Regions from separate parts of the Rhodovastum atsumiense genome, predicted to be linked through region 3. Evidence: predicted binding sites of a transcription regulator. Region 3 holds the regulator's gene; each other region holds the start of a gene.
What was found. The regulator HrcA, encoded in region 3, represses chaperone genes, less so after heat shock. The targets are predictions, from matches to a motif close to GTTNGCACTCNCNNNNNGNGAGTGCNAAC.
Positions count from the first base shown of each region.

Region 1 (9,459 bases), 2.0 Mb from region 3:
GCCGCGGCGCATGCGCCCCCGGCATCACCGCCGGCCCGATCGCGAGTCCCGGCACCAGGGGACTGGCCATGAAGCGGCGCGGCAGGGCGGCGCCCAGCCCTTCTTCCGCCCCGTCCGAGGCGCCGAAGGCAGCCAGCGGCTCGACCAGCAGCATGGCCACGGTCTCGAGCGCGTCGAGTTCTTCCGATTCGTAGCGGCGCACCGCCCGGTTCTGCACCGCGAGCACGCCGAGGGTGCGGCCGGCGCGACGCACCGGCACCGCCATCATCGAGGTATAGGGTTCCTCGCCGGTTTCCGGGCGGTAGGCGAAACCGGGATGGTTCTGCGCGTCCGGCAGGTTGAGCGGCTGGGCGGTGGCGGCGACCAGGCCGATGATGCCCTCGCCGACCCGCAGCCGGGTGCGGCCCACCGCTTCCGGCCGCAGCCCGACGGTTGCCGCCAGTTCCAGGATGTCGCCGGGACGCATGGCATAGACCGAGCACACCTCGGTCACCATTTCCGATGACACGAGGCGGACGATCTCGTTCAGGGACACAGGGCCGCGCGCCAGGAGGTTGCGCAGCCGTGCGAGCAGGAGGCGCGGCGTCGACATCGCCGCCCCTTCTGTCAGAGTGGCGTGGCGATCGTGTGGCGCGAAGCGAGCGCCGCCACCGCCTGCTCCACCAATTCGGTGATGATGGCCGCCACCGGCTGCACCGAGGTGACCAATCCCACCGACTGGCCGGCCATCAGGCTGCCGGTCTCGACATCGCCCTCGATCACGGCGCGGCGCAGCGCCCCGGCCCAGAAATGCTCGATCTCGAGCTGGGCTGCTTCCTTGGTCAGCTCGCCGGCCTGGTAGCGGCGCACGGTCTCGGCCTGGTGGGCGAGGAACCGCTTCGTCCCGTCATTGGCCAGTCCGCGCACGGGAATCACCGGAAACCGTTCATCGAGCTGCACCGAGGGTATCGCGTCCCGCGCGGCGGCCCGAACAAACGCCTGCTTGAAGTTGGGATGGGCGATGCTCTCGGCGGCGGCGGCGAAGCGGGTGCCGAGCTGCGCGCCGGAGGCGCCCATTTCCAGATAGGCCAGGATCGCCTCGCCACGGCCGAGCCCGCCGGCGACGAAGATCGGCACCTCGCGGATATGCGGCAGGATCTCCTGCGCCAGCACGGTCAGGCTGACCGGGCCGATATGGCCGCCCGCCTCGTTGCCCTCGATCACCAGGGCGTCCGCGCCGGTGCGCACCAGCCGCTTCGCCAGCACCAGCGCCGGGGCGAAGCAGACCAGCTTCGCGCCGCCGTCCTTCACCGCCCGCACCGCGCCACCGGAGGGAATGCCGCCGGCCAGCACGACATGGCCCACCCCCGCCGCCAGCGTCACCCGGATCAGGTCGTCCAGCTGCGGATGCATGGTGATCAGGTTGACGCCGAAGGGCCGGTCGGTCAGCGCCTGGGTGGCGGCGATCTCGCGTTCCAGCAGATCCGGCGTCATCGAGCCGCAGGCCAGCACGCCGAAGCCGCCGGCATTGCTGATCGCCGCGGTCAGGTTGCGCTCGCTCAGCCAGGACATGGCGCCGCCCATGATGGCGGCCTCGCAGCCGAGGAAGTCGCGCCCGCGCGCCCACAGCCGTTCCAGCTGTGCCCGCGCCGCCTCCCGCGCGGGTTCCGCGGCGGAGAGGGGGGCCTCAGGCGGCATCGAGGCCGTACGCCGTATGCAGCGCCCGCACCGCCAGTTCGGTGTATTCGGCCCCGACCAGGACTGAAACCTTGATCTCGCTGGTGGAAATCACCTCGATGTTGATCCCGCGATCGGCGAGGGTGCGGAACATGGTGCTGGCGACGCCGGCATGGCTGCGCATGCCCACGCCGACCACGCTGATCTTGGCCACTTCCTTCTCGGTCAGCAGCATCTCGTAGCCGATCTCGCTTTTGTGCTGCGCCAGCGTCTGCTCGGCGCGCGGCAGATCGGTCTTGCCCACCGTGAAGGTCAGATCGGTGGTGCCGTCGGCCGACACGTTCTGCACGATCATGTCCACGTTGATGGCAGCGGCCGAGAGCGGGCCGAAAATCGCCGCCGCGATGCCCGGCCGGTCCGGCACACGCCGCACCGTCACCTTCGCCTCGTCGCGCGAATAGGCAATGCCGGCGACCAGTTCCTTCTCCACGATCTCGTCCTCGTCCACCACAAGCGTTCCGGGCAGGTCGCTGCCGAGCAGGTTGCCGCCTTCGAAGCTGGACAGCACCTGCACCCGCACGCGTTCCTTCATCGCGAGCTCGACGCTGCGGGTCTGCAGCACCTTCGCCCCGACCGAGGCGAGTTCGAGCATTTCCTCGTAGGCGATCTTAGCGAGCTTGCGTGCCCGTGCAACAATGCGCGGATCGGTGGTGTAGACCCCGTCCACGTCGGTGTAGATGTCGCATCGATCCGCCTTCAGTGCCGCGGCGAGCGCCACCGCCGAGGTGTCCGACCCGCCGCGCCCGAGCGTGGTGACGCGGTTGTCGGGGCCCACCCCCTGGAACCCGGCCACCACCGGCACCTGCCCGCCCTGCATGCGGCGGATCAGCTCGTCCCCGGCGATGCCCTCGATGCGCGCCTTGCCGTGCGCGCCATCCGTGCTCAGCGGGATCTGCCAGCCCTGCCAGGACCGGGCGTCCACCCCGATCGACTGCAGCGCGATCGCGGTCAGCCCGGAGGTGACCTGCTCGCCGGTCGCCACCACCGCGTCGTATTCGCGGGCGTCGTGCAGCGGCGAGAGGTCCTGGCAATACTTGACCAGGGTGTTGGTCACGCCGGCCATGGCGGAGACCACCACGGCCACCTCGTTGCCCGCGTCGACCTCGCGCTTGACACGGGCGGCCACGTTACGGATTCGGTCGAGATCGGCGACGGAGGTGCCGCCGAACTTCATGACGATGCGCGCCATCGGGAAGGTTCCGGCTCGAAGGGCCGCGCACCCGGTTGCGCCGCGGCCGAGACCGCGACACATACTGGCGCCATCGGGAGTGGGCAACATGCAAGCTGTGGCGGATCGGGGAGTCTCCCCCGAAGAAATAGCGCGGTTCGACGCGCTGGCGGGGAAATGGTGGGATCCGGACGGCCCGATGAAGCCGTTGCACCGGATGAATCCGGCCCGGGTGGGCTGGATCGATTCGCGCATCCCGCCCGCGAGCCGGGTGCTGGACGTGGGCTGCGGCGCCGGGCTGCTGGCCGAGGCGCTGGCACGGCGCGGCCATGACGTGCTCGGCATCGATGCCGCCGGGGAAGCGATCGCGGCGGCGCGCGCGCACGCCGAGGGGCGTGGGCTGAAGCTCGCCTATCGCGAAGGCGTGGCCGGCGACCTGCTGGCCGAGGGGCAACGCTTCCCGGTGGTGACCGCGCTGGAGGTGATCGAGCACGTGCCCGATCCGGCGGCGTTCCTGCATACCCTGGCGGGGCTGCTGGAGCCGGGGGGAACGCTGTTCCTCTCCACGCTGAACCGCACGAAGCGGTCCTTCCTGGTGGCGAAGTTCGGCGCGGAATACGTGATGCGGTGGCTGCCGGTCGGCACGCATGACTGGCGCAAGTTCGTCACCCCGGCCGAGCTGGGGGCGCTGGCGCGCGACGCCGGGCTCGGCGTCGCCGACATCACCGGGCTCGAGTTCGACCCGCTGGGCTGGCGCTGGCGCACCGGGCGGGACCTCAGCACCAACTACCTGCTGCAGGCACGGGCGGTCTGACCGTCGCGGCGCGGGCGGGCCGGACCGTTCAGGACCGGCTTGAACCCGCGCCGTCCCTGCTGCTTCTCTTTCCCGTCAGGGAGAGAAAGCACCATGGACAGCGGGCTGACCGAGCCGACACTGCACTTCCCCCATGCTGAACCGCCGCCCTTCGGCGAGCTGCGGGAAATCGCGCCGGGCGTGTTGTGGCTGCGGCTGCCGCTGCCCTTCCGGCTGGACCACGTCAACATCCACCTGATCGAGGATGGCGCGGGCTGGGCGGTGCTCGACACCGGCATCGGCGACCGGCGCTCGCGCGAGATCTGGGAGGCGGTGCTCGATGGGCCGCTCGCCGGGCGGCGCCTGACGCGCATGATCGTGACGCATTACCACCCGGACCATGTCGGGCTGGCCGGCTGGCTCGCCCACCGCTTCGACCTGCCGCTGTGGATGCCCCGGCCGGAATACCTGTTCAGCCTGGCGCTGGCCAATGCGCCGGGCGACCTGGGGGTGGAATCCTGGCGGCCCTTCTACCGCCGCCACGGCCTGTCCGAGCCCTTCACCGACCGGGTGCTCGACCGCGGCCACCTGTACCTGCGCTGCACCACCGGGGTGCCGAGCACCTACCGGCGGATCAAGCACGAGGACGAGATCGACATCGGCGGCCGCCGCTTCACCGTGCTGACCGGCGGCGGCCACGCGCTGGAACAGGCCATGCTGCTCTGCCCGGAGGAGAAGCTGTTCTTCAGCGCCGACCAGGTGATCGCCAAGATCTCGCCCAATGTCAGCGTCACCGCCATGGAGCCGGAGGCGGACGCGCTCGGGATCTATTTGGCGTCGCTGGCCGCGCTGCGCCGGCGCGTGCCGGCGGACGTGCTGGTGCTGGCCGGGCACGGCCTGCCCTTCCACGGGCTGCACCTGCGCATCGACGAGCTGATCGCCCACCATGCCGCCCGCTGCGCCCTGATCGCCGACGCCACCCGCGCGCAGTCGCTCAGCGCCGCCGAGATCGTGCCGCTGATCTTCCCCAGCCTCGCCGACGAACACCAGCTCGGCTTCGCCTTCGGCGAGATCATGGCGCATGTGAACCACATGCTGTCGCTGGGCGAGCTGACGGCCGAAACCGACGAGGAAGGCGAGGTCCGCTTCCGCGCCGCCGGCTGAGCGCCCGCGGCGCCGCTACGCCGCCGCGACCGGCCGGCAGGCCAGCGCGGCCGCGACCTCGGCGATGACCGACTCCCAGTCCCCCGGCCGCGGCTGGCGGTAGATGCGCAGGCCGGGATACCAGGGGCTGTCGCGCCGCCCGTCCAGCCAGCGCCAGCAGGCGTCGAAACGGTCCAGCAGCCATACCGGCCGGCCCAGCGCCCCCGCCAGATGGGCCACCGCCGTATCGACCGAGATGACGAGATCAAGCGTGGCGACCAGCGCGGCGGTGTCGGCGAAATCCTCCATCTCCGCCATCAGGTTGGTCAGCGGCAACGCCGCGGGCGCCGCCGGACCGGTCTTCTGCAGGCTGAGGAAGTGCCATCCGGGCACCGCCAGCACCGGCGCCAGCAACTCCGGCGACAACGAGCGGCGGGCATCGACCGCGCTCAGCTCGGGGATGTGCGAACGGGGATTCCCCGCCCAGACCAGCCCGATGCCCGGGCCGCGCGCCATCGCGGCGAGGCGCCGCCGCCAGGCCGCGACCCGCTCCGGGTCGGCGCGCAGATACGATGCCGGCGCGGGAATGGTCGCGAGCGTGGTGCCGAGCGCCCGCGGCAGGCTGAGCATCGGGCAGTGCAGGTCGAATGGCGGCAGCGCCTCGTCCTGCGCCAGCACCGCCTCGACGCCGTCCACGCTGCGCAACAGCCGCAGCAGTGGCTTCGGTGCCGTCACCACCACCCGCGCCCCGCGTGCCGCCGCGAGCGGCACATAGCGGCAGAACTGCAGCGTGTCGCCGAGGCCCTGCTCGGCCCAGACCAGCAGCGTCCGGCCTGCCGCCGATTCGCCGGTCCACTGCGGCCGCGCGCCGTGGTGGCGCTTCCCGGCCTCGGCCTGCAGCGGCGTCCGCCAGCGCCATTCGTATTCGCCCCACCCCTCCGCCAGTTCGCCCAGCGCCAGCAGCGCCAGCGCCAGGTGGAAATGCGCGTACACATGCTCCGGCCGCAGGCCGATGGCGGCACGGAAGCAGGACTCCGCCTCGCGCAGCCGCCGCAGCCGGAGCAGCGCCGTGCCCAGATTGCTGAGCATGTCCGGGTCGTCCGGCCGCAACGTCAGCGCCCGGCAGAAACTGGCCACCGCTTCGTCCAGCCGCCCCTGTTCCTTCAGCGCGCTGCCCAGGTTGCCGAGCGCCTCGGGAAAGTCAGGTCGCAGCGCGAGGGCACGGCCATGGCAGTCGATCCCCTCCTCCAGCCGGCCCTGCGCGACCAGCACGGCCCCGAGATTGGTCAACGCGCCCGGGAAATCCGGACGCAACGCCAGCGCCCGGCGGTAACTGGCGGCCGCCTCCTCCCGCCGTCCCAGCCCGGCCAGCGCAATGCCCAGGTTGTTGTGGGCTTCCGGGAAGTCCGACCGGGCCGCGATGGCCTGCCGGCAACAGGCAATTCCTTCCTCCGGCCGCCCCTGCTCATGCAACGCGGCCCCGAGGTTGGTCAGCGTCTCCGGATCGCCGGGTCGCAGCGCCAGCGCCCGGCGATAGCTGGCGATCGCCTCCTCCCGCCGTCCCAGCCCGGCCAGCGCGATGCCCAGGCCGGCCTGCGTTTCGGGATCGTCCGGCCGCAGCGCCAGTGCCCGGTGGAAGCACGCCACCGCCTCGTCCTGCCGGCGCTCGTGGCTGAGCACACGGCCCAGGTTGCAATGATAGACGGGCGCACGCGGATTGATGGCGATCGCGGCGCGGATCAGTTCGATGGCGCGGCCGGGCCGGCCGGTCTGCCCGGCAAGCAGCCCCAGCAGGTGCAGCGTGTCGGCATGGCGCGGCGCCACCGCCAGCACCAGGCCATAGCACCGTTCCGCTTCCTCCAGGCGTCCGGCCTGGTGATGCCGCAGCGCCTCGGCGAAGGCCGCCGGTCCGGCCGGGGCGGCGGGCCGCGCCATGGCCGCCCCTTTTCGTTGCATCCGGCTTCGTCGATCGTCCATGCCAGCGTACTTTTCGCCACCGTATTTCGCAAAGCTGGAAAGGCCGGTTCCAACGGCTCCATCCAGCCGGTTTCGCGTGGCCATACCAAAGAAAACAGCCGATTCCCGGCATGGCCGCAAATCGGTTCTAGCAAACGAACGGATCGGTCCAGTAGGGAAATCCGCCATGCATTTTCGCAATAAGGCGGGTTACGGAAGATGTGTTGCACGCGCGCCGCAAGGCGACGCGCGACCCGCCCTTCGCCGGTCCCGGTTCAGCCGTCGGCGCGAGGCACCCAGGGGATGCGGGCGACCTCGATGCCTTCCTCGGCCAGCGCCTCGGCATCGGACGGGCTCGCCTCGCCATAGATGCCGCGGCGGTCGCTCTCGCCCCGGTGCATGCGGCGCGCCTCATCGGCGAAGGCGGGGCCGACATAGTCGCAATTCTTCTCAACCTCGGCGCGCAGCCGCTGCAGCGTCGCCCGCACGTGGTCGGGGATGTGCCCGGCCGCCGTCATCTGCCCGGACGGGCCGGAGGCGGGGGCCGGCGGCTCCTTCGCGGACACCGGCGGCGGGGCCGGCGGCGGCTCGGTCCGGGCATTGCCCTTGCGCGGCAGCGACGGCGCCATCAGGGCCCGATCCACTTTCACGCTGCCGCAGACCGGACATTCCAGCAGGCCATGCTGCGCCTGCTTCTCGAACGACGCACTGTCCTTGAACCAGCCATCGAAGCCGTGGCCGTCGCTGCACTGCAGTTGATAGTGGATCATGTGATTACTTTGGTAAACGCGCCCTGACGTTGCATCGAGACGGTCCAGTTTGGCACTCCCTGCCAGGGATTGCCAATGGTCCGGATCCGAGTTGTCCCCAGCCGTGTCGGATCGGCATCACCTTGTGATCCGACCGAAGGCTCCGGCCCTGGAGTCCGTCAGGCCGCCAGCAGCGGATCCAGCTTGCCGGCCCGGTCGAGCGCCATCAGGTCGTCGCAGCCGCCGACATGCTGGCCGCCGATGAAGATCTGCGGCACCGTCGCCCGCCCGCCGGACCGGCGCACTGCTTCCTCGCGGGCCGGCGAGCCGCGCGGCGCGTCGATCTCGCGGAAGGCAACCCCCTTCTGCGTCAGCAACTGCATGGCCCGGGCGCAATAGGGGCATCCGGGCTGGGTATAGATCTCGATATCCGGCATTCTGGTCTCCTCAATCATCCCGCACATGGCCCTATCGCCGGCCTAACGCAACCGCGGGTCAGGCACGCGCGCGGCCACCAGCACATCCACCCCGGCGGCACCGGACGCCAGCAGCACCCGGGTGCAGGCGCCACAGGTCGCCCCGGACGTCAGCACGTCATCCACCAGCAGCACGCGCCGCCCGGCGATGCGGGACAGCCGGCGCTGCCGCACCGTGAAAACCCCTTCCACCACGGCCGCCCGCTCCGCCGCCCCGAGATCGCCGAGCGACGGGGTCGCATGGCGCCGCCGCAGCGCATCGAGGCAGGCCGGGACGCCGGACAGGCGTGACAGCGCGCGGGCCAGCAGCGCCGCCTGGTTGTAGCGACGAACCAGCAGCCGCCAGCGATGCAGCGGCACCGGCACGATTACCTCCGCCTCGCGCAGCAGCGCGCCGCCCGCCCGCGCCATCAGCGGCGCCAGCGCCGCCGCCGTCTCGGTGCGGTCGCCATGCTTGAAGGGCAGCAGCACGCGCCGGGCCAGGGCATCGTAGCGCAGCGCCGCACGGGCGCGGTCCCAGGGCGGCGGGTGGTCACGGCAGGCGGGGCAAAGCGACTCCGCCCCACCCTGCCCGGCATCGGTGAACGGCACGCCGCACCGCTGGCAGCAGGGGGCGCCGATCAGCCCGAGCTGGCGGAAGCAGTCCGGGCAGAACCCGCCGGAAACCAGGATGGGCGCGTCGCAGGTCAGGCAATGCGGCGGCAGCAGCAGGTCAAGCGTCGCCTGCCCCGCCCGGGCCAGCAGCGCCAGCACCCCGGACCGGCCCGCGTCGTCGTCGACCACCATGGTCAGAACGCCATCCGGTTCTGGCGCAGCCGCGCCGACAGGTCGATCGCCACCGCCAGCTTGCCGAAGCGGTCGATTCCCCGCGCCTCCAGCCGCTCGAACTGGCGCACCAGGATGGCCGCAGCGGTCAGCGAATCCGCCAGCGCGGTGTGCCGGCCGATCACCTCGAAGCCCATGCGCGCGCAGATGCCGTCGAGGGAATGGTCGTCCTCCTCGGGATCGAGCCAGGCCGAGATCAGCAGCGTGTCCAGCACCGGGTTGTCGAAGCGCAGGCCGCAGGCATCGGCGCCACGGCCGATCGCCATCATGTCGAAGGCGGCGTTGTGGGCGACCAGCACGGCATCGCCGGCGAAGCGGCGGAACTGCGGCAGCACCACCGCCAGCGGCGGCTTGTCCGCCACGTCCGCATCGGTCACGCCGTGGAACCGCACCGAGTCCGGCGGGATCGGCCGGCCGGGATTGACGATGCGCTCGAAGGTTTCCAAGGGCAGCACCCGCCCGTTGACCACGCGCACGGCGCCGATCGACACCACCTCGTCGCCCTTCGACAAGGCCAGCCCGGTGGTTTCGACATCGAACACGACATAGCTCAGCTCCCGCAGCCGCCGCTCGCGCAGGGCATCGGTCACCGCCGGCCGTCCGGCAAGGTCGAAATCGTAGAATTCCGGACGC
Region 1 covers NZ_OW485601.1:5,035,070-5,044,528, reverse strand. The annotation lists gene ptsP (phosphoenolpyruvate--protein phosphotransferase) at 1-592, opposite strand, end outside; gene NBY65_RS22710 (NAD(P)H-dependent flavin oxidoreductase) at 607-1,677, opposite strand; gene NBY65_RS22705 (aspartate kinase) at 1,667-2,905, opposite strand; gene ubiG (bifunctional 2-polyprenyl-6-hydroxyphenol methylase/3-demethylubiquinol 3-O-methyltransferase UbiG) at 2,994-3,698, shown strand; gene NBY65_RS22695 (MBL fold metallo-hydrolase) at 3,792-4,841, shown strand; gene NBY65_RS22690 (tetratricopeptide repeat protein) at 4,857-6,755, opposite strand; gene NBY65_RS22685 (DUF1178 family protein) at 7,052-7,546, opposite strand; gene grxC (glutaredoxin 3) at 7,705-7,962, opposite strand; gene NBY65_RS22675 (ComF family protein) at 8,005-8,787, opposite strand; gene NBY65_RS22670 (exonuclease domain-containing protein) at 8,790-9,459, opposite strand, start outside.
Region 1: the regulator HrcA is predicted to act here: its motif matches at 7,595-7,623, upstream of NBY65_RS22685 (DUF1178 family protein).

Region 2 (9,459 bases), 2.6 Mb from region 3:
TCGCCCCCGATGTGCGCTACACCGCCACGCATGCCATCAACGAATTCAAGGAAATGGTGGCGCACCTGCACGCCGCCGGGCTCGAGGTGATCCTCGACGTCGTCTACAACCACACCGCCGAAGGCAATGAACGCGGCCCGACGCTGAGTTTCCGCGGCATCGACAATGCCAGCTACTACCGGCTGCTGCCCGACCAGCGGCGCTACTACATCAACGACACCGGCACCGGGAACACGTTGAACCTGTCGCATCCGCGCGTGCTGCAGATGGTGACCGACAGCCTGCGCTACTGGGTCACCGAGATGCACGTGGACGGGTTCCGTTTCGATCTGGCGACAATTCTCGGTCGCGAGCCCTACGGCTTCGACGAGGGCGGCGGATTCCTCGATTCCTGCCGGCAGGATCCGGTGCTGTCCTCGGTCAAGCTGATCGCCGAGCCCTGGGATATCGGGCCGGGCGGCTACCAGGTCGGCGCCTTCCCGCCGGGCTGGGCGGAATGGAATGACCGCTTCCGCGACACGGTGCGGGCCTTCTGGAAAGGCGACAGCGGCAGCGCGGCAGAGATGGCGGCCCGGCTCTGCGCCTCGGGCGACCTGTTCAACCGGCGCGGCCGCAAGCCGTGGGCGAGCGTGAACTTCGTCACCGCCCATGACGGGTTCACGCTGAACGACGTTGTCTCCTACAACGAAAAGCACAACGCGGCGAACGGCGAGAACAATCGCGACGGCCACGACCACAACCGCTCCTGGAACCACGGCACGGAAGGACCGACGGACGATCCGGACATCCGTCGCCTGCGCGAGCGGCAGAAACGCAACATGCTCGCCAGCGTGCTGCTGGCGCAGGGCACGCCGATGCTGCTCGCCGGCGACGAGCTCGGCCGCACCCAGCGCGGCAACAACAACGCCTATTGCCAGGACAACGAGATCTCCTGGGTGGACTGGGAAATCGACGCGGATGGCCATGCGCTCATCGAGTTCGTGCGCCGGCTGACCGGGCTGCGCCAGCAATATCCCATCCTGCGGCGCGGCCGCTTCCTGACCGGCGAATACAACGAGGAACTCGCCGTGAAGGACGTGAGCTGGATCGCCGCCGGTGGCAGCGAAATGGCCCAGGACGACTGGACCAATCCGGGGACGCGCTGCTTCGGGATGCTGATGGATGGCCGCGCCCAGGCCACCGGCATCCGCCGCCCGGCCAGCGACGCGACGCTGCTGTGGATCCTGAATGCCCACCACGACATCGTCGCCTTTACCCTGCCGCGGGTGACCGGCGGACGGCGCTGGATGACCATGTTCGACACCGCCACCCCGGAGCGGATGCGCGAGCACAGTCATCGCATCGGCGAGACGATCGATATCGTCGGCCGCTCGATGGTGCTGCTGGCACTGCATGCCTGACAGAAAGGTCATGCGTTTGGCCCTTGATCTTGGGGACGTGGGCGCGCACCGTCTTCCGCCGAGGAGGAAAGCGAGGATGCTGGCCCGGACCGGACTGGAAGCCCAGGAAGCGCTGGTGTGCACCATGGTGCTGGCGGCAGCGACCGGCGGTGGCATCACCGACCGCGAGATCGGGGTCATGTCCGGATTGGTGCAGACCCTGCCGATCTTCCGCAATTTCTCGGCCGAGCGGCTCGGGACGGCGACCGACGCCGCGGTGGCGCTGCTCGATGAAGAGGACGGTCTTGCCCACGCCGCCCGATTGATCCGCGGGGCGCTGGAGCCACGGCTGCGGGAAACCGCCTACGCCCTGGCCTGCGAGGTGGTGGCCGCGGACGGCTTCGTGCAGCAGGAAGCCCTGCGCATGCTCGATTTCATCCGCTCCGAGTTGCATCTCGACCCGCTGGTGGCAGCAGCGATCGAACGCGGCGCCCGCGCGCGGCATCAGCAGGCTTAAAGGAAGGCAAGGGCTTCGCCCTTGACCCACCAAGGGCCACAAGGCCCTTGGATCTCATTCTCGCTGCGCAGCACAGCAACGGCAGGGTGGATCAGCGCAGCGCAATCCGCCGTCGCAACGCTCCGGCTGAAGCAGCGGAACGGGCAGGCCCACCCAGGCGTTCAGACAGCAGAAGCCTGGGAGGAAATGCCACATGTCCGACAGGACCGAACCGGTGAAGGCCGGACCTGCCCTTCCCGAAGATGTCGCCGAGGTGGAGGGCATTTTCCCCAATGACGCGGCACTGCAGGAAGCGGTGACGCAACTGGCCCAGGCCGGCTTCGACCGCGCCGAGCTGAGCCTGCCCGAGACCGGCGGAGCGCCCCCGCAGCACGGTGACAGGGGACCGGTGACCGACACCGACCTGCGGCAGGCGCGCACGCTTGGAACCGGTCTTGCGGCGTCGGTGGCCGGAATGGCGGCGGCGGGCGTGGTGGTGGCGACGGGGGGTGCGGCGGCACTCGCCGCGGGCGCGGCCGCCGCAGCCGGAGTGGGCGCGGCGGCCGTGAGCGAGACGGCTGGTCAGGCGGCCGGCTCGGCGACGCACGCAGCGAATGAACGCGCAGCTTCGCGGGGACGACTGGTACTGGCAGTGCGGGCGGTCGAACCGGCCCGTCAGGCGCGGGCGCGGCAAGTCATGGAAACGGCTGGTGCCACGCGGGTGGAGACGTTGCGGCACTCCGGCGGTCCCATTTCCGCCGTTCCGTGACGGTCAGCGGGAGCCCTGGCCCAGGACCCCCGCCTTCCTGTCGAATTCCGGTGATTCAGGCGAGCTTCAGGTTGGTCGCCGCCGCCTTGCCACGCTCCATCGCCACGTCGTAGCTGACCTTCTGGCCTTCATTGAGACCACGCAGGCCGGCAGCCTGGACGGCGGTGATGTGGACGAACACGTCCTTGCCACCATCCTGGGGCATGATGAAGCCGTAGCCCTTGGTGGTGTTGAACCACTTGACAGTACCGATAGCCATAGCTGCGTCTTACTCCGCTGCAAGCGCCGTGCAACAGCGCACGGCACGGACAACCGGGCCTTTGGACGTCTTGAAGGCACCCGATGGGTCGGAAGCGCAGCAAGCCAAGCCAAAATGCGATTGCGATCGCGAGCATGGCCAGAAGCCGTTCGCAAGTCAATTGGTCCGACGCAACCGGAGACCCTGCGGGACGGCTCAACTTTGGATCATGCGCCGGCTATGCGAAAGACCGCAACGCAGCATTTGCGCAGGGCAGTTACAGAAAAAAGCGAGGGCGGAACCGGTTCCCCGGTCCCGCCCCCATTGTCGTCATTGTGACGACGCGGCTTCCGAGCGCGGTTGGCCGCGGCTCAGAAATCCATGTCGCCCATGCCGCCGCCCGGAGGAGCCGCCATGGGGGCCTTCTTCTCGGGCCTCTCGGCGATCATCGCCTCGGTGGTGACCAGCAGGCCGGCGATGGAGGCCGCATCCTGCAGCGCCGTGCGCACGACCTTGGTCGGGTCGATGATGCCGGCCTTCACCAGGTCCTTGAACTCGCCGCTCTGCGCGTCGAAGCCCCAGTTGTACTCGTCCTTGTCGAGCACCTTGCCGGAGATCACCGCACCGTCCTCGCCGGCGTTCTCGGCGATCTGGCGCAGCGGCATCATCACGGCCTTGCGGACGATCTCGATGCCGAAACGCTGGTCGTCGTTGTCGGCCTTCAGCTTCGCCAGGATCAGGCTGGCCCGCGCGAGCGCCACGCCGCCACCCGGAACGATGCCTTCCTCGACCGCGGCGCGGGTCGCATGCAGCGCGTCGTCGACGCGGTCCTTGCGCTCCTTCACCTCGACCTCGGTGGCGCCGCCGACGCGGATCACCGCCACGCCGCCGGCCAGCTTCGCCAGACGCTCCTGCAGCTTCTCGCGGTCGTAGTCCGAGGTGGTCTCCTCGATCTGCGCGCGGATCTGGTTGCAGCGGCCCTTGATGTCGTCCTTCTTGCCGCTGCCTTCGACGATCGTGGTGTTCTCCTTCTCGATGATCACCTTCTTGGCCTTGCCGAGCATGCCAATGGTGACCGTCTCGAGCTTGATCCCCAGATCTTCGGAGACGACCTGACCGCCGGTCAGGATGGCGATGTCTTCCAGCATGGCCTTGCGGCGATCACCGAAGCCCGGCGCCTTCACCGCCGCGACCTTCAGGCCGCCGCGCAGCTTGTTGACCACCAGGGTGGCCAGCGCCTCGCCTTCCACGTCCTCGGCGATGATCAGCAGCGGACGGCCGGTCTTCACCACTTCCTCGAGCAGCGGCAGCATCGGCTGCAGGCCCGAGAGCTTCTTCTCGTGGATCAGGATCAGCGGCTGGTCGAGCTCGGCGATCATCTTCTCCGCGTTGGTGATGAAGTACGGAGAAACGTAGCCGCGGTCGAACTGCATGCCCTCGACGACGTCGAGCTCGGTCTGGATGCCCTTGGCTTCCTCGACCGTGATCACGCCCTCGTTGCCGACCTTCTGCATCGCCTCGGAGATCATGTGGCCGATATCGGCCTCGCCGTTCGCCGAGATGGTGCCGACCTGCGCGGTCTCGCCCTGGGTCGTGATCTTCTTGGTGCGCTTCTGCAGCTCTTCCACCAGAGAGGCCACGGCGCGGTCGACGCCACGCTTCAGGTCCATCGGGTTCATGCCGGCGGCAACGGCCTTCGCGCCCTCGCGCACGATCGCCTGGGCCAGCACGGTCGCGGTGGTGGTGCCGTCACCCGCGAGGTCGTTGGTCTTCGAGGCCACTTCGCGCACCATCTGCGCGCCCATGTTCTCGAACTTGTCGGCCAGCTCGATCTCCTTGGCGACGGTCACGCCGTCCTTGGTGATCCGCGGCGCGCCGAAGCTCTTGTCGATCACGACGTTGCGGCCCTTGGGGCCCAGCGTGACCTTCACCGCGTCGGCCAGGATATCAACACCACGCAGCATGCGTGCGCGGGCATCACCGCCGAAACGAACGTCCTTGGCAGCCATATTGTCGTCCTTCGAATTGATCCGGTGGAAACGGAGAGAAGAGGATTACGCGGCCTTCTTCTTGGAAGCGCCGCCCTCGATGATCCCCATGATGTCGGATTCCTTCATGATCAGCAGCTCCTCGCCGTCGATCTTGACCTCGGTGCCCGACCACTTGCCGAACAGGACGCGGTCGCCGGCCTTGACGTCCAGCTCCACCAGTTGACCCTGTTCGTTGCGCGCACCCGGGCCGACAGCCACCACCTCGCCTTCCATCGGCTTTTCCTTGGCCGTGTCGGGAATGATGATGCCGCCTGCGGTCTTCTCTTCGGCGGTGATACGCCGGACCACGACCCGGTCATGCAGGGGACGAAACTTCATTGCGGATCGCTCCTCGATCTCGGTTCTCGGACCTCCCGCCGGATGCGGAATTGTTAGCACTCCACACCGGGGAGTGCCAGCGATCTAAGAGCAGCCCTCGCCCATGTCAAGACGCCGGCAGCACTCTCCGGCGTCGAGTGCCAATCATCTGATATCCCACGGTTTTTTGCTTGCGGTCCGCCCCACTGCTCATGTCATGCTGACATCCTGCAGTCGAAACTTCGGCGCCAGACCGAAGTTGGACGCAGGGAGCCATGATCAGCGGCAAAAGGACAGAACCTGGCACGGAGGCGTGAATGAAAGCCGAGATCCAGATCAGAAAACAACTGGATGGATACCGCCTGACCACGGCGGAAATACTGTACCATTTGCCGGATCATCCGTCAGTGCTGCAATCCTACATCTGGCAGGATCTCGATATTGCCCCGCGCTTTCCAGTTCTGAGCAAATTCCTTGATTTCTGGGCCCGTGAACTCGACGGCAAGCTGCATTCGGTCCGGGTTGCCTCGGTCGGCCTGATCCAACCTGCCCGTTACGGCCATACCGCCCACCTGATGCAATTGCACTGATCCCCCCGGGGAAGGCACGGGTGTCGGTCTTGTGAAGACGCCCGCCGGCGGGCTTGCGGCGCGCCCACGAAAAGGTCATGGCTGCGGCACGAGGGAGCCCTGCCATGCCAGCCGTCGAGTCCGCCACCCCGCCGCGCGTCAGCATCGTCATCGCGGTGCTGAACGAGGCCGAGAACATCGCCCCCGTCTGTGCCGAGCTGATCCCGGCGCTGGCATCGCTGCACCCCTTCGAAGTGATCTTCGTCGACGACGGCAGCAGCGATGCCACCGCCGCTGCCATCGCCCGCGCGCAGGCGCAGCATCCGGAAATCCGGCTGCTGCGCCACGATCGTTGCTGCGGCAAGACCGCGGCGCTGCGCACCGGCATCACCGCCGCGCGCGCGCCCTGGATCGCCACCATGGACGGCGACGGCCAGAACATCCCGGCCGACCTGGTGCGCATGCTGGAACTCGGGCTTGCGGCCGGCAGCCCGGCGCCGCTGGTCGCGGGCATCCGCACGCGCCGTCATGACGGCTGGTCCCGGCTGGTGGCCACCCGCATCGCCAACGGCTTCCGCCGGGCCGTGCTGGGCGACGAATGCCCGGATACCGGCTGCGGCATGAAGGCCTTCGCCCGCGAGGACTTCCTCCGCCTGCCCGCCTTCGAGGGCATGCATCGCTTCCTGCCGGCACTGTTCCAGCTCTATGGCCGCCGCCTGGTCTGCTGCCCGGTCGGGCATCGCGCCCGCATGGCCGGGCGATCGAAATACACCAATCTCGGCCGTGCCCTGGTCGGGCTCGCCGACACCGCCGGGGTGATCTGGCTGCGTGCCCGCACCCGCGTTCCGGCGCGCGTGGCGGAGGAATAAGCCGGATGCGCCGTCTCGTCGCGATTCGTTATCCTCTGCTGGCGCTGCTGGCGGCCTTGCTGCTGTGGCCGGGCATGAACCTGATCCCGCCCTTCGACCGCGACGAGTCGCGCTACGCCCAGGCGACCGCGCAGATGCTCGCCAGCGGCGACCTGATCGACGTGCGCTTCCAGGACCAGCCGCGCTACCTGCAGCCCGCCGGCATCTACTGGCTGCAGGCGAGTTCGGTCTCCCTGCTCTCATCTCCCGAGGCGCGGGAGATCTGGGCCAACCGCGTGCCGAGCGCGATCGCCGCGGTCGTCGCGGTGCTGCTGACCTGCTGGATCGGCTCCACCCTGTTCGGGCCGCAAGCCGGGCTGGTCGCGGGGCTGCTGCTGGCCTGCTCCGTGCTGCTCGGGGTGGAGGCACGGATGGCGAAGATCGACGCCACCCTGCTCGCCGTCATCCTGGCCGCGCAGGCCGCGCTGCTCGCGGTCTGGCGCAGCCGCGACGCCACGCCGGCGCGGCTGACGCCCTGGCTGTTCTGGGCGGCCAACGGCGTCGGGCTGATGCTGAAGGGGCCGGTGGTGCTGCTGGTCACGCTCGGCACCCTGGCGGGGCTCGCCATCGCCGAGCGGCGGGTGCGCTGGATGCGCGGGCTGCGGCCGCTGCCCGGCATCGCGCTGATGCTGGCGATCGTGCTGCCCTGGGTGATCGGCATCGTGCTGGTCAGCGGCGGGACGTTCTTCGCCGATTCGCTGGGACAGAACTTCCTCGGCAAGGTGGCGACCGGGCAGCAGGCGCATGGGTTGCCGCCCGGCTATTACCTGCTGGCCTTCCTGATCAGCTTCTGGCCGGGCTCGCTGTTCGCGGCGCTGGCGCTGCCCTGGACCTGGGCGAACCGGCGCCGGCCGGAAGTGACCTTCCTGCTGGCCTGGATCATCCCGACCTGGGTGGTGTTCGAACTGGTCGCGACCAAGCTGCCGCATTACGTGCTGCCGACCTATCCGGCGATCGCCTGCCTCGCCGCCGCCGCGTGCTGCCGCGCCGATCCATGGCCGATGGGGCGCTGGGGCCGGGCGCTGACCGGGATCTATGCCGCGCTCTGGCTGTTGGTCGGGCTGGGGCTGGCCTTCGGCGGGCCGGGCCTGCTCGGCTGGGTCGAACATGAGGCATCGCTGCTGGCCGGACTCGTGGCCCTGCTCGGCGCGCCGCTGGCGGTCTGGGCCTGGCGCCTCGCCCGCCGCCGCGCCGCCATGCCGGCGCTGGCCTGCGCCGCCGGGGCCGCCGCCGCCATCTATGCCGGGGTCTGGCTGGCGGTGCTGCCACAACTGCACACGATCTGGCTGAGCCCGCGCATCGCGGAGACGGTGGCCCGGCTGCGCCCCTGCCCCGACTCGGTGCTGGCCTCCGCGTCCTTCAGCGAACCCAGCCTGATCTATCTGGTGGGGCGGGAGACCAGGCTGATCGGTCCGGCGGATGCCGCCGATTTCCTCAAGGCAGGGCCTGCCTGCAACCTGGCCCTGGTCGATGCGCGCGACGCCCCCGCCTTCCTCGGCCGTGCCGGCACGCTCGGGCTGGCGCCGCGCGCGCTCGGGCTGATCGAGGGGATCAACTACTCCAACGGCAAGCGGCTGGCGCTGACGCTCTACAGCGCCGCGCCGTAGCGGCCGGCGCGCAGGCGGCGCAGCAGCACGAAGCCGATGGCGCCGGAGATGGCGAACAGCGCCGCGCCGAGGCCGAGCATCACCTGCTGGTCGACGCGGGTGCCGGCGCCGATCAGGGCGAACACCAGGGTCTGCGGCAGGTAGCCGAGCAGCGAGGCCAGCAGGAACGGCCCGGCCGCGACAGCGGAGACGCCGGCGAGCAGGTTGAGCAGCAGGTTGTTGCCGACCGGCAGCAGCCGCAGCATCAGCGTCGCCGAGAACGGATTGGCGGCGAGGAAGCGGTCGAGCCGCGCCATCCGCGTGCCCAGCCGGCGCTGCGCCCAGTCCTGCGCCACCAGCCGGGCCCAGTAGAAGCTGGCGATGCAGCCGAGCACCACCCCGAGCAGAGACACCACGGTGCCGCCCCACAGCCCGAAGGCGAGCCCGGCGGCATAGGCCGGCACCTGTCGCGGCACGCCGAGGAAGCACAGCGCCGCGGTGGCCGGCACGAACAGCAGCTCGGCCAGGGTCTGGTGGCGGGCCACCACGCTTTCCAGCAGCGCCGCGGCATCGCCGCCGAGCACCGCCTTCAGCACCAGTTGGCCGCCCAGCAGCACCACGACCAGCAGCGCCGGACGCCAGAGCACGCCCAGGGCGCCCCACCAGGCCCGTGGATCCTGCCAGGCAGGCCTGGCGCCAGAACAATCCTTCATCCCCTGCCGCTACCACCCTGTCCCGGCGCCGGCAACCTCGGTCCCATGGGCCGCACACGCAGCCGCGACGAGGGCATGCCCGGTTTTTCCCCCGGCGGCACTGTTTCCGCCGATTCCCCGCCTATATGGTGGTGCCATGCCGCTCGATGTCACGCAGCCCCACCCGGCCGGCGCCGCCGACGCCCGCCGCCGGGCGGTCGCGATCTGGCTGCTGGTCATCTGCGGGATGATCCTGGTGATGATCGGACTGGGCGGCGCCACCCGGCTGACCGGCTCGGGCCTGTCGATCATGGAATGGGCGCCGCTGCGCGGCACGCTGCCGCCGCTGACCGAGGCGGAATGGCAGCGGCTGTTCGCCCTGTACAGGCAGATCCCGCAATACACGCTGCTGAACCCGGATCTCGATCTCGACGGGTTCCGGCGGATCTTCTGGCTGGAATACGTGCACCGGCT
Region 2 covers NZ_OW485601.1:5,609,998-5,619,456, reverse strand. The annotation lists gene glgX (glycogen debranching protein GlgX) at 1-1,400, shown strand, start outside; gene NBY65_RS25325 (tellurite resistance TerB family protein) at 1,477-1,896, shown strand; gene NBY65_RS25320 (hypothetical protein) at 2,090-2,644, shown strand; gene NBY65_RS25315 (cold-shock protein) at 2,700-2,903, opposite strand; gene groL (chaperonin GroEL) at 3,254-4,891, opposite strand; gene groES (co-chaperone GroES) at 4,937-5,251, opposite strand; gene NBY65_RS25300 (usg protein) at 5,548-5,820, shown strand; gene NBY65_RS25295 (glycosyltransferase family 2 protein) at 5,925-6,668, shown strand; gene NBY65_RS25290 (ArnT family glycosyltransferase) at 6,674-8,314, shown strand; gene NBY65_RS25285 (TVP38/TMEM64 family protein) at 8,296-9,006, opposite strand; gene NBY65_RS25280 (COX15/CtaA family protein) at 9,143-9,459, shown strand, end outside.
Region 2: the regulator HrcA is predicted to act here: its motif matches at 5,304-5,332, upstream of groES (co-chaperone GroES).

Region 3 (9,459 bases):
TCGATGACCTTGGGCATGCGGGTCATGCCGCCGACCAGGATCACCTCGTCGATCTCGGAGGCCTTCACCCCGGCATCGCGCAGCGCGGCGCGGCACGGGTCGAGCGTCTTCTGAATCAGGTCGTCGACCAGGCTTTCCAGCTTGGCCCGGGTCAGCTTCATCACCAGGTGCTTCGGCCCGGAGGCGTCGGCGGTGATGAAGGGCAGGTTGATCTCGGTTTCCTTGGAGGAAGACAGCTCGATCTTGGCCTTCTCGGCGGCTTCCTTCAGCCGCTGCAGCGCCAGCTTGTCGCGGCGCAGGTCGATGCCCTGCTCACGCTTGAATTCATCGGCGAGGTAGTCGATCACGCGGGCGTCGAAGTCCTCGCCGCCGAGGAACGTGTCGCCGTTGGTGGACTTCACCTCGAACACGCCGTCGCCGAGTTCGAGCACGGAGATGTCGAAGGTGCCGCCGCCGAGGTCATAGACCGCGATGGTGCCGCCCTTCTTCTTGTCCATGCCGTAGGCGAGCGCCGCGGCCGTCGGCTCGTTGATGATGCGCAGCACCTCGAGCCCGGCGATGCGGCCGGCGTCCTTGGTGGCCTGGCGCTGGGCGTCGTTGAAGTAGGCGGGCACCGTGATCACGGCCTGGGCGACCGGCTCGCCGAGATAGGCCTCGGCGGTCTCTTTCATCTTGCCGAGCGTGTAGGCGCTGATCTGGCTGGGGGCGTAGCGCTCGCCGCGGGCCTCGACCCAGGCATCGCCGTTATCGCCACGGGTGATCTTGTAGGGGACCAGGGACATGTCCTTGGACACCATCGGGTCCTCGAAGCGGCGGCCGATCAGGCGCTTCACCGCGAAGAGGGTGTTCGTGGGGTTGGTGACGGCCTGGCGCTTGGCGGACTGGCCAACCAGCCGCTCGCCGCTGTCACTGAACGCCACGATGCTCGGCGTGGTGCGGGCCCCTTCCGCGTTCTCGATCACGCGGACATCCTTGCCCTCCATGATCGCGACGCAGGAATTCGTGGTGCCCAGGTCGATGCCGATGACCTTGCTCATACGTTACTCCTTTCAGCGGATCCTGGCAGCCCGAAGCACCGCGCTGGATCCCCGGTGTGATGTCCCCGATGTATTCACCAACGCGGTGCGGGACAAGGGCGCCGCGCCTCTTTCCTTTGCAGTCCTGTGTCGCCGGCCGGTCCGATCGGTGAAGGTGGGGCCGATCAGCCGGGCGTAGCCGGCGCGTTCAGCTCCGGCGCCGGCGCCCTGGACACCACGACCATGGCCGGGCGCAGCAGCCGTCCGTTCAGGGTCCAGGCCGCCGTCCAGGCCTGGATGACGGTGCCGGGCGGGTGCTCGGCGCTTTCCTGCTCGGCCATGGCCTGGTGCAGGTTGGGATCGAACAGCGCGCCGGTCGGGTCCTCGCGGCGGATGCCGTTGCGCTCGAGCAGGGAGACGAAGCTGCGCTCGACCCCCTCGAAGCCCTGGCGCAGCTTGGCCACCAGCTCCGGCTCGTCTTCGCGCACGGGGGGAATGGAATCGAGACCGCGACGGAGGTTTTCCGCCGCTTCCACCACGTCGCGGGCGAATTTCTGCACCGCGTACTGACGGGTCTCGTCCACCTCGCGCTTGGCGCGGGCGCGCACATTGGCGATCTCCGCCTCCGAGCGCATCCAGCGGTCCTTGGTGTCCGCCAGCTCGGTTTCCAGCGCGGCGATGCGCGCGAGCAGCGCCATCGCCCCCTCGGGAGCGGGGGCCTCAGGTGCCTCGGCCTGGGGCGGGGCTGCGTCCGCCGGGGACGCGGTTTCGACAATCGACTCCACCGCGGGCGCTTCGGCCCCGGTGGGGACGGTTTCGGGAGAAGTGTCCTGCGTGCTCATGGCGCCATCAGTTAGTCGGCCCCCTGCACGGACACAAGCGGGACCATGCGGGACAAGTCCTGCGGGCCGGTAACACCCGCCGGCATGGGATCACCCGAGCAGGCGGCCGATCACGCGCGCCGTGTAGTCCACCACCGGGATGATGCGGCCGTAGTTGATGCGGGTCGGGCCGATCACGCCGATGGCACCGACGATGCGCCCGTTGGCGTTGCGGGCCGGCGCCACCACCATCGACAGGCCGGAGGCGCCGAACAGGCCGCTCTCGGCGCCGATGAAGATGCGCACCCCCTCGCTGCTCTCGGCCAGGTCGAGCAGGCGCAGCATGGTCTCCTGCGTCTCCAGCCGCTCGAACAGCACCTGGATCGCCGAAAGCCGCTCGATCTGGGTGACGTCCTGCAGCAGTCGCGCCTGGCCGCGCACGATCAGCGAGCCGCCGCGGGCATCGCCGGTCCAGGTCGCCAGCCCCGCCTCGACCACCTGCGAGGACAGTTCGTCCAGCTCGGTGCGGTTGGCCGCCATTTCCTCGACCACCAGGCTGCGCAGATCGGCGATGCCGCGGCTGCCGATCCGGGCATTGAGGTAGTTGCCCGCCTGCTGCAGCGCCGAGGGAGGCACGCCGGCGGGGATCTCGATGATCCGGTTCTCCACCTGCCCGTCGGCATTGACCAGGATGACCAAAGCGCGACCGGAGCCGAGCGGCACGAACTCGATGTGCCGCAGCGCCCCCTCGGATTTGGGCGCGAGCACCAGCCCCGCCGCCGCCGACAGCCCCGACAGCATGGTCGAGGCCTCGGCCAGCGTGTCCTCCAGGCTGCGGCCGGCGGCGGCCAGGGCGGCGCCGATCGCCTCGCGGTCTTCCTCGCCCAGCTCGCCGAACTGCAGCAGGCCGTCGACGAACAGGCGCAGCCCCTGCTCGGTGGGCAGGCGGCCGGCGGAGGTGTGCGGCGCGAACAGCAGCCCCGCCTCCGTCATGTCGGCCATGACGTTGCGGATGGTGGCCGGCGAGAGGTTCATCGGCAGGCGGCGCGAGAGCGTGCGACTGCCGACCGGCTCGCCGGTTTCCACGTATTGTTCGACGATCTCGCGCAGCACCGCCGCCGAGCGGGCATCAAGGGTCGGCGGCAGCGAGGCCTGCCGGCCGGAAATCTTGGCGCGCAGGCCAGGTGCGCCGAGAGGCGTGTCGGGCGGGGTCACGGGCCGCACCATGTCAAGTAACGGAATCCTATGGTCACTAGGTAGGAAATGGCGCTGACGCGTCAATGTCCATCCTCGGCCAGAATGGCTTCCACCACCGACTGCACCTCGAACGCCTCCGCGAGCGTGGCGAGGGCATGCGGCTCGCCGGCGACCAGGTGCGCCACCCCCTCCAGCTGCCGGCGCAGCACCAGCGGGCGGATGCGGGCATTGGGCAGGGCATCCGGGTCGGGATGCCAGGTGCCGGCCTGCAGCCGTTCGGCGATCGACCAGTCGCGCAGCCGCACCGATCCCAGGCTGCCGGTCAGGGTGAAGACGTTGTGGTCGTCATGCACCGTGGTACCCACGGTGCCGCTGAGCGTGACCGGCACCCCGCCCGCCGTCAGCCGCGCCGACAGCCCGCGCTCGCTGAGACCGGGCTCGGGGAAGCGCGCGCGACCCGATTGCAGCACCAGCTCGCCCAGCAGCCGGCGGGCCAGGAACAGGAAATGCGACACCACCTCGCGGGTGAAGCCGCCCTGCGCCGGGCCATCCAGCCAGGCGGCGGCATCGCGCTGCCAGGACCGCGGCCAGGTGGCGAAGGCGACCTCGATGCCAAGCGAGCGCGGGGTGCCGATCACCCCCTCGGCAATCCAGGACTGCAGGTGCTGCACCGCGAAGGAGGATGCGAAGGGGAAATTCACCGCCGCCCGCGCCGCCCCGGCCTCGGCGACGAAGGCGCGCGCATCGGCCGGATCCACCGCCAGCGGCTTCTCACAGAACAGCGCGCGGCCGGCGGCCAGGGCCCGCCGGGCATGGCCCAGGTGCGACGCCGGCGGCGAGGCGACATAGACGCAGTCCGCCGCCGCGACCACCGCTTCCGGAGAGTCGAGCAACGGCACCGGCGGCAATTCGCGGGAGATGCGTGCCAGGGATGCCGGCGAGGGATCCCACACGCCGGCCACCCGCACCACGTCGGCCGCGTGCTCAAGGGCGGCGCGCATCAGGCGCTCCCCCATGATGCCCGCGCCGATGACGCCGATGGAGATCAACCTGTCTGCCATTCACGTCTCCATCCGCCGGGTCCGGGCCGGGCGGGAAGGGTTGCGCATCGCCGGAAACAACGCCCCCGTCCATGTCGCGGCCAATCCGGGGATACCCCGGAGTCCGACAGGCGCGGCAGGTTGCCCCCGCGCAGGAACATGGCACATCGGCGTCGAAATCCGGTCCACGATGACAATATCATTTTCCCCGTGTGACAGCGGCTTGTCCATGCCAAGGCTTGCCTCCCCGGCCGCGGGCGGCCATAGCGCGCGCACACAGCCAGCAACGGACCTGCCCATGCGCCCCTCCGGCCGCGCCACCGATGCGCTTCGCGACGTTTCCATCACCACCGGCTTCGCCCATCACGCCGAGGGCTCCTGCCTGATCCGCATGGGCGGCACCGAAGTGCTCTGCACCGCCAGCGTCGAGGCCAAGGTGCCCCCCTTCATGCGCAATTCCGGCCTCGGCTGGGTCACCGCCGAATACGGCATGCTGCCCCGCGCCACCCATACCCGCGGCGACCGCGAGGCAGCCCGTGGCAAGCAGTCCGGCCGCACCCAGGAAATCCAGCGCCTGATCGGCCGCTCCCTGCGCGCGGTGACCGACCGCACCGCCATGGGCGAGATGTCGATCACCCTCGACTGCGACGTGCTGAACGCCGATGGCGGCACGCGCTGCGCCTCGATCACCGGGGCCTGGGTGGCGCTGAATCTCGCCTTCCGCCACCTCGTGCGCATGAACGTGCTGAAGGCGGTGCCACTGATCGGCCAGGTGGCGGCGGTGTCCTGCGGCCTGGTCGACGGCACCGCGGTGCTGGACCTGGACTACGCCGAGGATTCCGGGGCGGAGGCGGACGCCAATTTCGTGCTGACCGACGCCGGCGGCATCGTCGAGATCCAGGGCACGGCGGAGAAGGCCCCCTTCACCGAGGCCCAGTTCCAGGAACTGCTGACGCTGGCGAAACTGGGCACCACGCGGCTGTTCGCCGCCCAGCGCGCGGCGCTGGAGGTGGGCTGATGGCCCGCCGGCTCGCCCGCGGGTCACGGCTGGTCATCGCCACCCACAACAACGGCAAGCTGCGGGAGATCGCCGAGCTGCTGGCGCCGCACGGGATCGACTGCGTCTCGGCCGGGGAACTCGGACTGCCGGAACCCGAGGAAACCGCGGACGACTTCCTCGGCAACGCCCGCATCAAGGCCACGGCCGCGACCCGGGCGGCGGGGCTGCCGGCACTCGCCGACGATTCCGGCTTCTCGCTCGCCGCCCTGGGCGGCGCCCCCGGCGTGCTGTCGGCACGGTGGGCGGGGCCAGGGAAGGATTTCACGCTGGCGATGCAGCGGGTGCAGACGGAACTGGGCGACACCACCGACCGGCGCGCCTGGTTCACCGCCGCCCTCTGCCTGGCCTGGCCGGATGGAGAGACGGCAACGTTCCTTGGACGAGTCGAAGGTGCCGCCGTGTGGCCGCCGCGCGGGGAACGCGGCTTCGGCTACGACCCGATGTTCGTGCCGATCGGCGGGCACCAGACCTACGGAGAAATCGAGCCGGCGGCCAAGCACGCCAGCAGCCATCGGGCGCGGGCCTTTGCCCAGTTGGTGAAGGCCTGCTTCTGACGCGGGGCGCCGCCCCATAGGCGTTCGAAGGGGGGAATGTAGGGCGGACGCAGTCCGCCAACGCAAGGTGGCCATCTCGTGGTGGCATGCGGTGGCGGATGACGCTGCGCTTATCCGCCCTACACCTTCCTCTCCGTTCCCGTTCCACCACAGCACGAGGATCCACAGACCATGCCGGACGAGACCGAACTGCCGAGCGAACCCCGGGGAGAACTGTCCGTCCGCACCCTGGCGATGCCGGCCGACACCAACCCGGCCGGCGACATCTTCGGCGGCTGGATCATGTCGCTGATGGACGTGGCCGGCGGCATCAGCGGCGCCCGCATCGCCGACGGACGCGTGGTCACCGTGCGCGTCACCGACATGACCTTCCATCTGCCGGTCAAGGTCGGCGACGTGGTCTGCTGCTACACCGACCTGCTGCGCGTCGGCACCACATCCCTGACCCTGCGGGTCGAGGCCTGGGTGCTGCGCCAGCGCCGCGGCGAACGCATCCGGGTGACCTCCGCCGAGTTCACCTACGTCGCCCTCGACGAGAACGGCCGACCGCGCCGGGTCAAGCGGGATTAAGCAACCGACGCGGGCGGGGCCGCGCCGGCCAGTAACCTCAGCCGATCTGCACCAGACGGTGCAGCTTGCGGCCGGAGGACAGCTTCACCCCGGCCCGCAGCGCCTCCAGCGGCACCACCTGGCCCTCGTCGCTGACGACCGCATCGTCCAGCCGGGCACCGCCGCCACGGATCAGCCGCCGCGCCTCGGCATTGCTCGCGGCCAGCCCGGCCAGGGTGAACAGGCGGAACACCGGCACTCCCTCGCCTGCTTCCGCCGCCGGGATGGTCACGCGCGGCAGGTCCCCGGCCGCCTGCCCCTGCTCGAAGGTGCGCCGCGCCGTTTCCGCCGCCGCCTCGGCCGCCGCGCGCCCGTGCACCAGCGCGGTCGCCTCGGTGGCCAGCACCTTCTTCGCCTCGTTGATCTCCGCCCCGCCCAGCGCCGCCAGCCGGGCGATCTCGTCCAGCGGCAATTCAGTGAACAGCCGCAGGAAGCGGCCGACATCGGCGTCCTCGGTGTTGCGCCAGAACTGCCAGTAATCGAACACCGGCAGCTTGTCGGCGGCGAGCCACACCGCCCCCTTCGCCGTCTTGCCCATCTTGGCGCCCGAGGCGGTGGCGAGCAGCGGCGTGGTCAGGCCGAAGACCGTCTTGCCCTCGGTGCGGCGCACCAGGTCGATGCCGGAGACGATGTTGCCCCACTGGTCGGAGCCGCCCATCTGCAGCACCACCCCGTAGCGGCGGTTCAGTTCCCGGAAATCATAGCTCTGCAGGATCGAGTAGTTGAATTCCAGGAAGGTCAGCCCCTGCTCGCGCTCCAGCCGGGTGCGGACGCTGTCGAAGCTCAGCATGCGGTTGACGCTGAAATACACGCCGACATCGCGCAACAATTCGATATAACTGAGCTTGTCGAGCCATTCCGCGTTGTTGGGCATCACCGCATCGGTCGGGCCGTCGCCGAGGCGCATCAACTGCTCGATGTTGCGGCGGATGCCCGCCATGTTGGCGGCGATCTGCGCATCGGTCAGCAACTGGCGCGCTTCCTCGCGGAACGAGGGGTCGCCGATCCGCGTGGTGCCGCCGCCGAGCAGCGGCACCGGGCGATGGCCGTGGCGCTGCAGCAGCCGCAGCAGCATCAGCGGCAGCAGGTGCCCCACATGCAGGCTGTCGGCGGTGCAGTCGAAGCCGATATACCCTGACACGATTCCCGCCTTCAGCGCGGCCTCGAGGCCCTCGGTATCGGTGCACTGGAAGACGAAGCCGCGCTCGGTGGCCTCGTGCAGGAAGTCGGCGCTGGGCATTGTCGCTGGTCCGGTCTGCTCGAAGGAGGTGCGGGCTAGCACAGGAGAACAACCGATGGAAATGCTGCGGGCGATCGGGCTGATGAGCGGCACCTCGCTGGACGGGGTGGACGCGGCCTGGATCGAGACCGACGGCGAGCGCGTCGGCCGGACCGGGCCGGCGCTCACCCTGCCCTATCCGGCGGCGCTGCGGGCGGAATTGCGGGCGCTGCTCGACCGTGCCCCCGGGCTCGGGCGCCACGACCCTGAGGTGGCCGCCATCGCCGCGCGGCTGACCGCGCGCCATGCCGAGGCGGTGCGGGCGATCGGGGCAGAGGCCGACATCCTGGGCTTTCATGGCCAGACCATCCTGCACCGGCCGCAGCAGCGCCTGACCTGGCAGATCGGCGACCCGGCGGGGCTGGCCGCGGCGACCGGGCTGCCGGTCGCCTGGGATTTCCGCAGCGCCGACGTCGCCGCCGGCGGCGAGGGCGCACCGCTGGTGCCGGCCTTCCACGCCGCCCTGGCGTGCGACCTGCCGAAGCCGCTCGCGGTGCTGAACATCGGCGGCGTCGCCAACGTCACCTACCTGGGCGCCGACGGCAGCCTGCTGGCCTGCGACACCGGCCCCGGCAACGGGCCGCTGGACGACTGGGCCGCCCGCCACGGCAACCAGGACTGCGACCGCGACGGCGCGCTTTCGGCGGCGGGGCGGGTCGATGCGACGGTGCTGCGGCGGCTGCTGGCCGATCCCTACCTGGCCCGTCCCCTGCCCAAGTCGCTGGACCGGCTGGATTTCGGCCGCACGCTGGCGGCCAGCGGGCTGGAGCGGCTGTCCCCCGCCGATGGCGCCGCGACGCTGGTTGCCTTCACCGCCGAGGCGGTTGCCCGCGCCCCCCTGCCCGCCGCGCCACGGCGCTGGCTGGTCTGCGGCGGCGGCCGGCACAACCCGTCGATCATGGCCGCCCTGCGGGAGCGGCTGGGCGCGGTGGCGGCGGTGGAAAGCGTCGGCTGGGATGGGGATACGCTGGAAGCGGCCTGTTTCGGCTTCCTGGCGGTGCGGGTGCTGCGCGGGCTGCCGCTGAGCTTCCCCGGCACCACCGGGGTGCCCCGGCCGCTGCCGGGCGGCACCGTGGTCCGTCCCGTGGCGGAGCAGCCGGTCCCGGCCGGCGGTTGACGCTCCCGACCCGAGCGAAAGGCCCGGGGACCGGCAACGGCCCGGGCCTTTCGCTGGGATCGGGGGAGGTCAGTCGGCGGCGAGCGCCATGGCGCGGCGCGCGACGGTCTTGCGCACGTAGTCCTCGAGATGCTCGGCGATCACGTCGGCATGGCTGGCGAAAACATGGTCGGCCCCGGGCAGGATGCGATAATCGACCGACACGCCCTTCTGGGTGTTGAGCTTGTCGACCAACTTCTTCACGGCGGGCTCAGGCACCAGTTCGTCGCTGTCGCCATGCAGCATGAGCCCGCCGCATGGACACGGAGCGAGGAAGCCGAAATCGTAGTGGTTGGCCGGCGGCGCCACGCTGATCCAGCCGGAGATCTCCGGGCGGCGCATGAGCAACTGCATGCCGATGAACGCGCCGAAGGAATAGCCGGCGATCCACAGCCCGCCGGAATTCGGGTTGACCGCCTGCATCCAGTCCAGCGCCGCCGCGGCGTCGCCGATCTCGCCGATGCCGCCGTCATACCGCCCCTGGCTGCGCCCGACCCCGCGGAAATTGAAGCGCATCACCGAGAAGCCCAGGCGCTGGAAGGCCTGGTACATCGTGTAGGTGACGCGGTTGTTCATGGTCCCGCCGTGCAGCGGGTGCGGATGCAGTATCAGCGCGAGTGGCGCTCCGGTCTCCTTGGAGTGGTGGTAGCGACCCTCCAACCGGCCATCCGGGCCGGCGAACATGACTTCAGGCATGATGCTGCGAAATCCGTTTCCTGTAAGCCCC
Region 3 covers NZ_OW485601.1:3,003,311-3,012,769, reverse strand. The annotation lists gene dnaK (molecular chaperone DnaK) at 1-1,037, opposite strand, end outside; gene NBY65_RS13625 (nucleotide exchange factor GrpE) at 1,202-1,858, opposite strand; gene hrcA (heat-inducible transcriptional repressor HrcA) at 1,949-3,052, opposite strand; gene NBY65_RS13615 (Gfo/Idh/MocA family protein) at 3,115-4,095, opposite strand; gene rph (ribonuclease PH) at 4,373-5,092, shown strand; gene NBY65_RS13605 (non-canonical purine NTP pyrophosphatase) at 5,092-5,688, shown strand; gene NBY65_RS13600 (acyl-CoA thioesterase) at 5,860-6,258, shown strand; gene tyrS (tyrosine--tRNA ligase) at 6,296-7,537, opposite strand; gene NBY65_RS13590 (anhydro-N-acetylmuramic acid kinase) at 7,602-8,693, shown strand; gene NBY65_RS13585 (alpha/beta hydrolase) at 8,763-9,428, opposite strand.